Regions from separate parts of the Calorimonas adulescens genome, predicted to be linked through region 1. Evidence: riboswitches for the same ligand, from Rfam matches in the RefSeq annotation. Region 1 holds a riboswitch; the other holds the start of a gene.

What was found. Region 1 has a riboswitch for FMN ahead of ribD (bifunctional diaminohydroxyphosphoribosylaminopyrimidine deaminase/5-amino-6-(5-phosphoribosylamino)uracil reductase RibD). Riboswitches for the same ligand answer to the same signal wherever they lie in the genome.
Region 2: another riboswitch for FMN. It lies ahead of FWJ32_RS04645 (ECF transporter S component); the one in region 1 lies ahead of ribD (bifunctional diaminohydroxyphosphoribosylaminopyrimidine deaminase/5-amino-6-(5-phosphoribosylamino)uracil reductase RibD).

The regions. Positions count from the first base shown of each region.
Region 1 is NZ_VTPS01000006.1:94,200-98,598, forward strand. It holds gene FWJ32_RS05400 (trans-sulfuration enzyme family protein) at 1-921, shown strand, start outside; gene cysK (cysteine synthase A) at 925-1,848, shown strand; gene FWJ32_RS05410 (S-ribosylhomocysteine lyase) at 1,850-2,293, shown strand; FMN riboswitch at 2,359-2,472, shown strand; gene ribD (bifunctional diaminohydroxyphosphoribosylaminopyrimidine deaminase/5-amino-6-(5-phosphoribosylamino)uracil reductase RibD) at 2,557-3,642, shown strand; gene ribE (riboflavin synthase) at 3,649-4,284, shown strand; gene FWJ32_RS05425 (bifunctional 3,4-dihydroxy-2-butanone-4-phosphate synthase/GTP cyclohydrolase II) at 4,297-4,399, shown strand, end outside.
Region 2 is NZ_VTPS01000005.1:70,205-74,603, forward strand. It holds gene FWJ32_RS04635 (M23 family metallopeptidase) at 1-513, opposite strand, end outside; gene spoIID (stage II sporulation protein D) at 563-1,591, opposite strand; gene FWJ32_RS04645 (ECF transporter S component) at 1,653-2,249, opposite strand; FMN riboswitch at 2,312-2,425, opposite strand; gene FWJ32_RS04650 (hypothetical protein) at 2,543-3,319, opposite strand; gene FWJ32_RS04655 (ABC transporter ATP-binding protein) at 3,316-4,014, opposite strand; gene FWJ32_RS04660 (GntR family transcriptional regulator) at 4,007-4,384, opposite strand.

The DNA.
Region 1 (4,399 bases):
TCAGGCATGGCCGCAATATCCTCTGTCTTTATGCTGTTTAACTCTGGGGATAAGATAGTCCTGCCAGACAACATATATGGTGGCACATACAGGGTAATGGAGAATGTATTTAAAAGGTTTGGGCTGAGAGCAGTATACATTGATACCACAAAAATAGAAGAGGTAGAGAAAGCCTTTGAGGGTAAAGCCAGGGCTATCTTCATTGAGACGCCCACGAACCCCCTTATGGACGTTACGGACATAAGGAGAGTGGCGGAGGTCGCAAAAAGGGCGGGAGGTTTAACCATTGTGGACAACACCTTTATGACGCCTTACCTGCAAAGGCCTATAGAGCTAGGGGCTGATATAGTGGTACACTCCGCCACAAAGTACCTGGGAGGACACTCTGATGTGGTGGCAGGCCTGGCCGTAACAGCCACCGAAGAACTAAAGGAAAGGCTGCATTTTATCCAGAACTCCGTCGGTGCTGTACTGGGTCCTCAGGACAGCTACTACATCATAAGGGGCGTAAAGACCTTAGGTGTCAGGATGGACAGACATGAGGAAAACGCCATGAAGGTAGCAAAATGGCTTAGAACTCAGGAAGGGATAGAAAAGGTCTATTACCCGGGTCTTCCCGACCACCCCGGACACAAGATAATGAAAGGCCAGGCCGACGGCTTTGGCGGTATACTCTCATTCAGGACATCAACTCCACAACTGGCCTTAAAGATATTAAACGGGGTCAGACTCATCACCCTGGGAGAGAGCCTGGGAGGGGTAGAGAGCCTGATATGCCAGCCTGCCACCATGACCCATGCATCATTCCCAGAGGACATTAGAGGCAGACTGGGCATAGACGACTGCCTTGTCAGGCTGTCGGTAGGCATTGAGGATGCGGACGATATAATAGAAGACCTCAGGACGGCAATGGGGGGTTAGGGGATGGGTTACTATAACGATATAAGGGAGATAATAGGCAAGACACCGCTTCTAAAACTGAATCACCTTGATATCCCACATGGAGTAAACATATTTGCCAAGCTGGAGTACCTCAACCCCGGTGGAAGCGTAAAGGACAGGACCTGTCTCTATATAATAAAAGAGGCAGAGGAAGAGGGCCTCATAAGGCCTGGCTCCACTATCATAGAACCTACGGCCGGCAATACCGGGATAGGTTTAGCTATGGCCTGCCTCAATAAAGATTACAGACTGATACTGGTGGTGCCGACCAAGTTTTCTGTAGAGAAACAGCAGCTAATGAGGGCACTGGGGGCAGAGATAATAAATACACCAAGGGAGGACGGGATGATGGGGGCACTAAAAAAGGCAGAGGAACTGGCAGCGCAAATACCGGCTTCATTTATACCCAACCAGTTTGCAAACCCTGCCAATCCGAAGGCCCACTACGAGACCACAGGCCCGGAGATATGGGATGACCTTGATGGGGATATAGATGCCGTGGTAATGGGCGCTGGTACGGGAGGCACATTCACAGGGGTAATGAGATATCTAAAGGAGAGAAGACCGGAGATCAAAGGGGTTTTGGCCGACCCTGTGGGCTCCATAATAGGCGGCGGTGATATTAAAGGCTGCTATAAGATAGAAGGGATAGGCAATGACTTTATACCTGAAACCATGGATATAAGCCTTATAGACCATGTGGAAAAAATCTGCGATGAAGAGGCCTTTGCCATGGTGAGTGAGCTGGCACGAAAAGAGGGACTCACTGTTGGTTCCTCGTCGGGTGCCAATGTGTGTGCGGCATTAAAGTATGCTAAAATAGAAGGCAGGGGGAATATAGTCGTGATACTGCCCGACAGGAGCGACAGATACTTCTCCGAGGGCATATATGGATTGGAGGGATAACATGGCAAGAGTGGAGAGTTTTGAACTGGACCATACAAAGGTAAAGGCGCCATATGTCCGCCTTGCTGCCGTGGAAGAAGGAGAAAAGGGTGACAAGGTTGCAAAATACGACATAAGGTTTATTACGCCCAACACAGGAGCTATGTCCACAGGTGGGATGCATACATTAGAACACCTCTTGGCAGGATACTTCAGGGATGAACTGGATGGGGTCATAGATGTATCACCCATGGGATGCAGGACAGGCTTTTACCTCATAAAATTCGGCGTCTCATCACTGGAGGATATAAAAAGAGCTTTTGAAAACTCACTTAAGAAGGTGCTGGAGACAGAGGAGGTCCCCGCTGCCAATGAGAGGCAGTGCGGCAACTACAAAGACCATTCTCTTGAGGACGCCAGACAGCACGCAAAGAGAGTCCTTGATGAGGGGATAGGTATTGTGTGAAAACATGATAATATATTGACGATAAATAAAATGAGTGGTACAATTAATATAATGAAAACTGAAGAAAATACCTTCAGGGCAGGGTGAAATTCCCGACCGGCGGTAAAGCCCGCGAGCCGTAAGGCAGATCCGTTGTAACTACGGGGCCGACAGTATAGTCTGGATGGAAGAAGGGTAGATGCAGTGTGTCTATCTGTGTATGCAGGTATGCTCTGGAGTATTTTTCCAGAGCTTTTTATTTTATACGTAAAGGAGGCCAGGCCATGGATGAAGTATTCATGAAGAGGGCGTTGGAGCTTGCCTTAGAAGGTGCCGGCAGGGCCAATCCCAATCCCCTTGTAGGCGCTGTTATAGTAAAGGATGGCGAAATTGTTGGGGAGGGATACCATAAGATTTATGGAGATGCTCATGCCGAGGTGAACGCTATAAAGGCCGCAGGAAGGAGGGCAGAGGGCGCCACGCTGTATGTAAATCTCGAGCCATGCTGCCACTATGGCAAGACGCCGCCCTGCACCGAGGTTTTAATAGACGCCTCTATCAAAAGGGTGGTGGTTGCCATGAGGGATCCAAACCCGCTGGTAGATGGCGAGGGTATAGCAAGGCTCAAAGAGGCAGGTATAGAGGTTAGCTGTGGTGTGCTGGAAGGGGAGGCAAAGGCGCTGAACGAGATATATATAAAGTTTATAACGACACACCTGCCTTTTGTTATATTAAAGGCAGCCATGAGTTTAGACGGCAAGATTTGCACATCTGAAGGAGACTCTAAATGGATAAGCTCGGAGACATCCAGGGCTTATGTCCATTCTATAAGAAACAGGGTTTCAGCTGTAATGGTGGGGCTAAACACTGTGATTGCTGATAATCCACATCTGACCACCAGGATCAAGAACGGGAGAGATGCCAGGCCTGTAATAGTAGATTCTCTGGCTTCCATCCCCATATCAGCCAATGTGCTGTCAGGCAACAGGCCCATAGTGGTTGTTACAGAGAGGGCCCCTATTGAAAGGGTGAGTACCCTTAAGGATAAAGGGGCAGAGGTCATCTATACAGGAGAGGACGAAAATGGCATGGTAGACCTGAATGAGCTTATGTATAAACTGGGTGATATGGGCATAGACAGTATCCTCCTTGAAGGAGGGGGAAGCCTCAATTGGAGCGCCGTAAAGAAGGGTATAGTGGATAAGTTCTTGTTCTTTGTAGCCCCCGTGATTATTGGAGGAGCATCTGCCCTAACACCGGTTGAAGGAGAAGGATTTAAGACGGTATCAGGGGCATTAAGACTTAAAAGGCTAAGCCTTAAAAGCTTAAGTGATGACATCTTAATTGAAGGGTATCCTGAAAGAAGGTGATTGGCTGTGTTTACTGGAATTGTTGAAGAGATGGGTAGGGTAAGGCACCTAAATCGCACAGGCGGAGGTATATCTCTGGCAGTAGAGTGCGAGAAAATCCTTCAGGGGATGGCCGTAGGCGATAGTATAGCCGTAAACGGCATATGCCTCACTGCTACAGGAGTAATGGGGAACCATTTTACCGCCGATGTTATGCCTGAGAGTATCCTGAGGTCCTCACTCAAGAACATCCGCATAGGTGACCACGTAAACCTTGAGAGAGCTCTGCCTGCAGATGGAAGGTTTGGCGGACATATTGTGGCAGGACATGTAGATGGTACAGGGACTATAGCCTCTATCAGGAATGAAGGGAATTCAAGGAGGATATGTATAAGGGCTGATAATTCAATTCTAATGTATATAGTGGAGAAGGGTTCTGTAGCTTTAGATGGGGTAAGCCTCACTGTCTCTATGGTCTTTGAGGACACCTTTGAGGTATCTGTCATCCCTCATACCCTGTCGTCTACCACCATAGGTAAAAAAAGGGTTGGAGACATGGTGAACATAGAGTGTGACGTGATTGGGAAATATATAAGGAAGTTTTTGGCTGGAGAAAAAGGGAATGGCCTTGCTGAAAAGCTTAAAGAAAACGGCTATATTTGAGGAGGGATATAAATGTTAAATTCTATAGAAGAAGTCATAGAAGACATCAGAAACGGCAAAATGGTTATAGTCGTGGACAATGAGGACAGAGAAAATGAGGGTGATATCGTAGCTG
Region 2 (4,399 bases), on a different contig from region 1:
CCCATTGTGTGTTGTCCACTGCTTTAAAGTCTCTGAGTATACCATACTGTCAACAGCAAATCCGTTGCCAGCTATACCATCAACCGGTTTTATCCATGCACTGGTTTTTGTCTGATCACTTGATAACTCCTGCGATGACACAGGTTTTATACTTGGAGACGTATCAGACTTTTTGGGGGTTGAGGCTTTATCCTTCACTGTCTCTTCATGTGTCCCCTGACTAGTAGCTGTGTTACCCTCTGTCATATTTTCCTTTACCTTTTCATTAAACTCTTTCGTCTCCTCCATTTTTTGTGAGTCCGTAACTATTATCTTTGAATCGTTGCTTTTTAAGGTATTGTCCAGATTCTGCACATCGCTTAGCGGTTCTTGCGACAGTTTATTCCTGTTATATGTAGTGACATAGACGGCAGTCACCGCTACCGCCACAATACATACAAATAATAGCACAAAAAAACTCTGGGTGTTTATCACTCCATATATCTTTTTCCACCACTCCGAAATTCGTTTCATTTTTCCACCTCCAACAGGTAGTATAACCATTTGTTGGAGGTTTATACATCTAATTTTCTAATACCCACCACATGTTGGTTACTTCTATCCCTTGATAATAGTGTTTTAATATGTCAATGTATGTATAGCCGTGTTTGGCCAGGCCGTTTGCCCCGTACTGGCTCATGCCCACACCATGTCCGTAACCTGTAACAACAATCTTGACGGTATCACCATCAAACTTAAAGACAAAATTATTAGAATTCAGACCCATATATGTCTGGAAGTCCCGTCCAGATATTATCTTATTGCCCACCTTTATGTCTTTTACTCTGCCTCCTGCCGTGTAGTCAATTATTTTAACTTCCGAAGAAAGCTTATTCTGGTTTATCTTAAGCCCCTGCACGTTTCTTTTAAGTATGTTTACAAAATCCCTCCTGGAATACTCCACAGTTGTCTTAAATTTTGGGGCCCCCTCTTCGTAGGGGCTGTCTACACTCCTCAAGTATGGTATACTGTTTCTCCAGACATCCTCAGAATTCTCCGTCTTGCCTCCTGATATCGCATGAAATACGGGATCTATCAAAAGATCCTCATACATGGCCACCTCGCCTTTTGTATCCTCAACGGCCCTGGATATCTTATCCCAGTAATAGTCTGTATCCTTACCCCATGTAGATACCATATCACTCTTTTCTGCATAGGCCTGGCAGTGGGTGAAGTCAGTGCATATATCAGCCCCCTCATGCAGCTCACATCCGGGCCCACCAAACTCTCTAAGCCTTGCCAGGGCATATGTCCTGGCAGCTACGGCCTGAGCCTTTAATGCTTCCATCTCAAAGGCCGCCGGCATCTCGGCCGCCACCACACCTTTAACATATTCCTCAAATGGTATAGAAACAATCTTATTGCTTTTGGTCATATAGACACTTATCATTAGTACCCCACCATCCTTTTGAGCCCCATTACCACCCGCCTCTGTACTATCAGGATCTACATGGTGCGGCTCCTGTACCTCCACCTTCTCCTCTGTCACACGGCTGCCGCACCCATATGTAAATACAAGGGCTATTATAAGCAAAAAAATAAAGACCCTCATACCCCTCCTCCTCCAAATACTATGTATATGAGTCGGGTAAAGAAAGTATGAGGGCCAATTTTTAGTTGTGAAGTATAGGCGATAACCTCTTGTATACCAGCAAAGTAATCAGTGATACTGCCAGTCCTTTTAAGATATTAAATGGAGCTATCCCAAACACCACTAAGGTCTTTACATTCACAATTAAAGAGTTCACCTCACTGCCCATCTTGACTATAGCATCCATCGGTATCCCCATCATTGTCTGATATAGGGGTAAGAGCACAAAGTAGTTAAAAAGGCATCCCAATACAGTCATAAACAGCGTACCCAACATCATCGATATTATGGCCACATGCTTTGTCTTATGCTTTCGATACATAACACCGGCTGTAGCTACCAATGCACTCCCAACTAAGAAGTTTGCCAGTTCTCCCACACCTGCAGTAGTCGTGCCCTTAATAGCTATATGAAGCACATTCTTTATGAGTTCTATAAGTACGCCTACCACAGGCCCCAAAGCAAAGCTCCCCAATAGTGCAGGCACCTCGCTCAAATCCATCTTTAAAAATGCTGGAAACAAAGGCAGTGGAAATTCAATAAACATAAGTACAGTAGCTATAGCAGCTAACATACCAGTCTTTACAAGTACTGTTGTCCTTTTATGAACCATTTCCATTTAGACCCCTCCTATCAAAAAATCCCGAAGGCAATAACCTTCAGGATTTTAAACCCAACAAAAAAACACTTCTCCCATCCAGACTATACTGTCGGCTCCGGAGTTTCACCGGATCTGCCTTTCGGCTCGCGGGCTTTACCGCCGGTCGGGAATTGCACCCTGCCCTGAAGTTACTGCCTTCTTATTAAGTTCTGACTATATATTAGCACATATATGTTAAAAAATCAACAGCTTTTTGAGTCAAAGATGTTCGCTGAAGAGTGCAACTAAAATTACCAGATTTCTGTATCTCACTATAATACCTCCATTCTATTTTCATATAGCCACCCTGCCGAAATAAACATAAGGACTGCTATTAATATATAGAATATACCTGGAGTCAATGATATTGAAACGCTACCCGGGTTAAAAACCGAATTCAAAGTAGAAAACCCATAGATCTTCATCCAGATTGGCGGGAGGATATCCACCGTCCATTCAGACAATTTTTGTGCTATATAGCCTGGCAGTATATATGCTATAAATGCTGCAAGAAACCTGATAAAGGGTATATCTATAGACCTGTATACAGTGTAGGAAAATATACCGGTAATTATTCCAAACGCGAGAAATCCTGTGCCAAGAAGGTAAAAGCTTATCGAGTCCTTAAGGATTGCATTCCACAGTTGTCCTGCGTATACAGCCTGCACCTGAGCTACCCTCACGATGAGATCCCTGTTTAATACAGTCAGAAAGCCTGACAGCATCAACAGGTTATAGATGACAAACTTAACAAACACCAAAAGAAATTTAGCGCCTATCACCATATAGCCGCTAACAGGTAGCGACATAAGGGTGTATATCGTCCCATGCTTATACTCATCGCCCATTGCAGTAAAGCTGCCTACCACTGCCGCCAGGGCAAATCCAAATACCGGGATAAGCGATACGGCTGTGGGGGCGCCTTCAGGCCAGGCCGCTACCCTTGTCAAGAGAAAGATATAGAACGCTGCAAGTACAGCTATGGATATGCAAAAGCGATAAATCTCCGTATGATATTCATTTTTTAGCAGAGAATATAACCTCTTCATTGAAGCACCTCCTTAAAGATATCCTCGATGGATTTTCCCCTCTGGTCTCTCATTTCATCTGCATTGCCAGACATCATCACCTCTCCATGGTCCAAGAATATTACCTCGTCAAATATCTTTTCAATCTCGGACACCATATGCGTGGATATAATGATTGAACTTTCGCCTTCTCTGTAACCTTCCAGTATCCCGGTGATTATCTTGTCCCGCGAAAGGGGGTCTATACCGCTTAAGGGTTCATCCAAAAGGTATATCTCAGCGTTCCTGGATAGAACAAGGAGCAGTTTTAGCCTTTCCATCATGCCTCTTGATAGTGAGGTAATCTTATCCTCAGGGTTTAAGGCCATCAGTTTCAAGTAATCTTCTGCTTTATCTCCATTGAAGTCATCAAACATTTCTCTGTAAAAGGAGATAGCATCTTTTATTCTCATCCATTTATATAGATGGCTGCCCTCCGGCATAAAAGAGACTATGCCTTTTGTGGCAAGGCCTGGCCTCTTCCCATCGATCAACACTTCACCCTCCGTAGGTTTTAAAAGACCAGCAATTATCTTTAAGAGGGTAGACTTGCCACTTCCATTATGTCCTAAAAGTCCAACTATCCTTCCTTTTTCAATATTTAAATCCACGCCCCTCAATGCCCATTTGCTGCTGTATCTCTTCTTGAGATTGACCGCCTTTAAGAAATCACTCATTGGTCCCCATCTCCTCTCTGCAATATATTTCAATCATTGAAGCTATTTCCTTATAGGCAAACCCCAGGCCGTTCATCTCTTTTATAAAGTTTTCAATGAGCTCCCGGGCCATACTGTCTCTTATATTTCTTACACGACCTTCATCCTCTGTAACAAAACTTCCCATCCCCCTCTTCGTATTTATCACTCCCTCTCTTTCCAGTTCCTGATATACCCTCTGCATTGTATTGGGGTTTACTGTATATACGATGGCCATATCCCTGACAGATGCCAGTCTTTCCCCCGGACTAATCTCTCCTTTAGCTATTTTTTTCTTAATATCGTTCATTATCTGCAGATATATAGGATAATGCTCATCCAGACTGTTCATGTTTCACCTCCAATA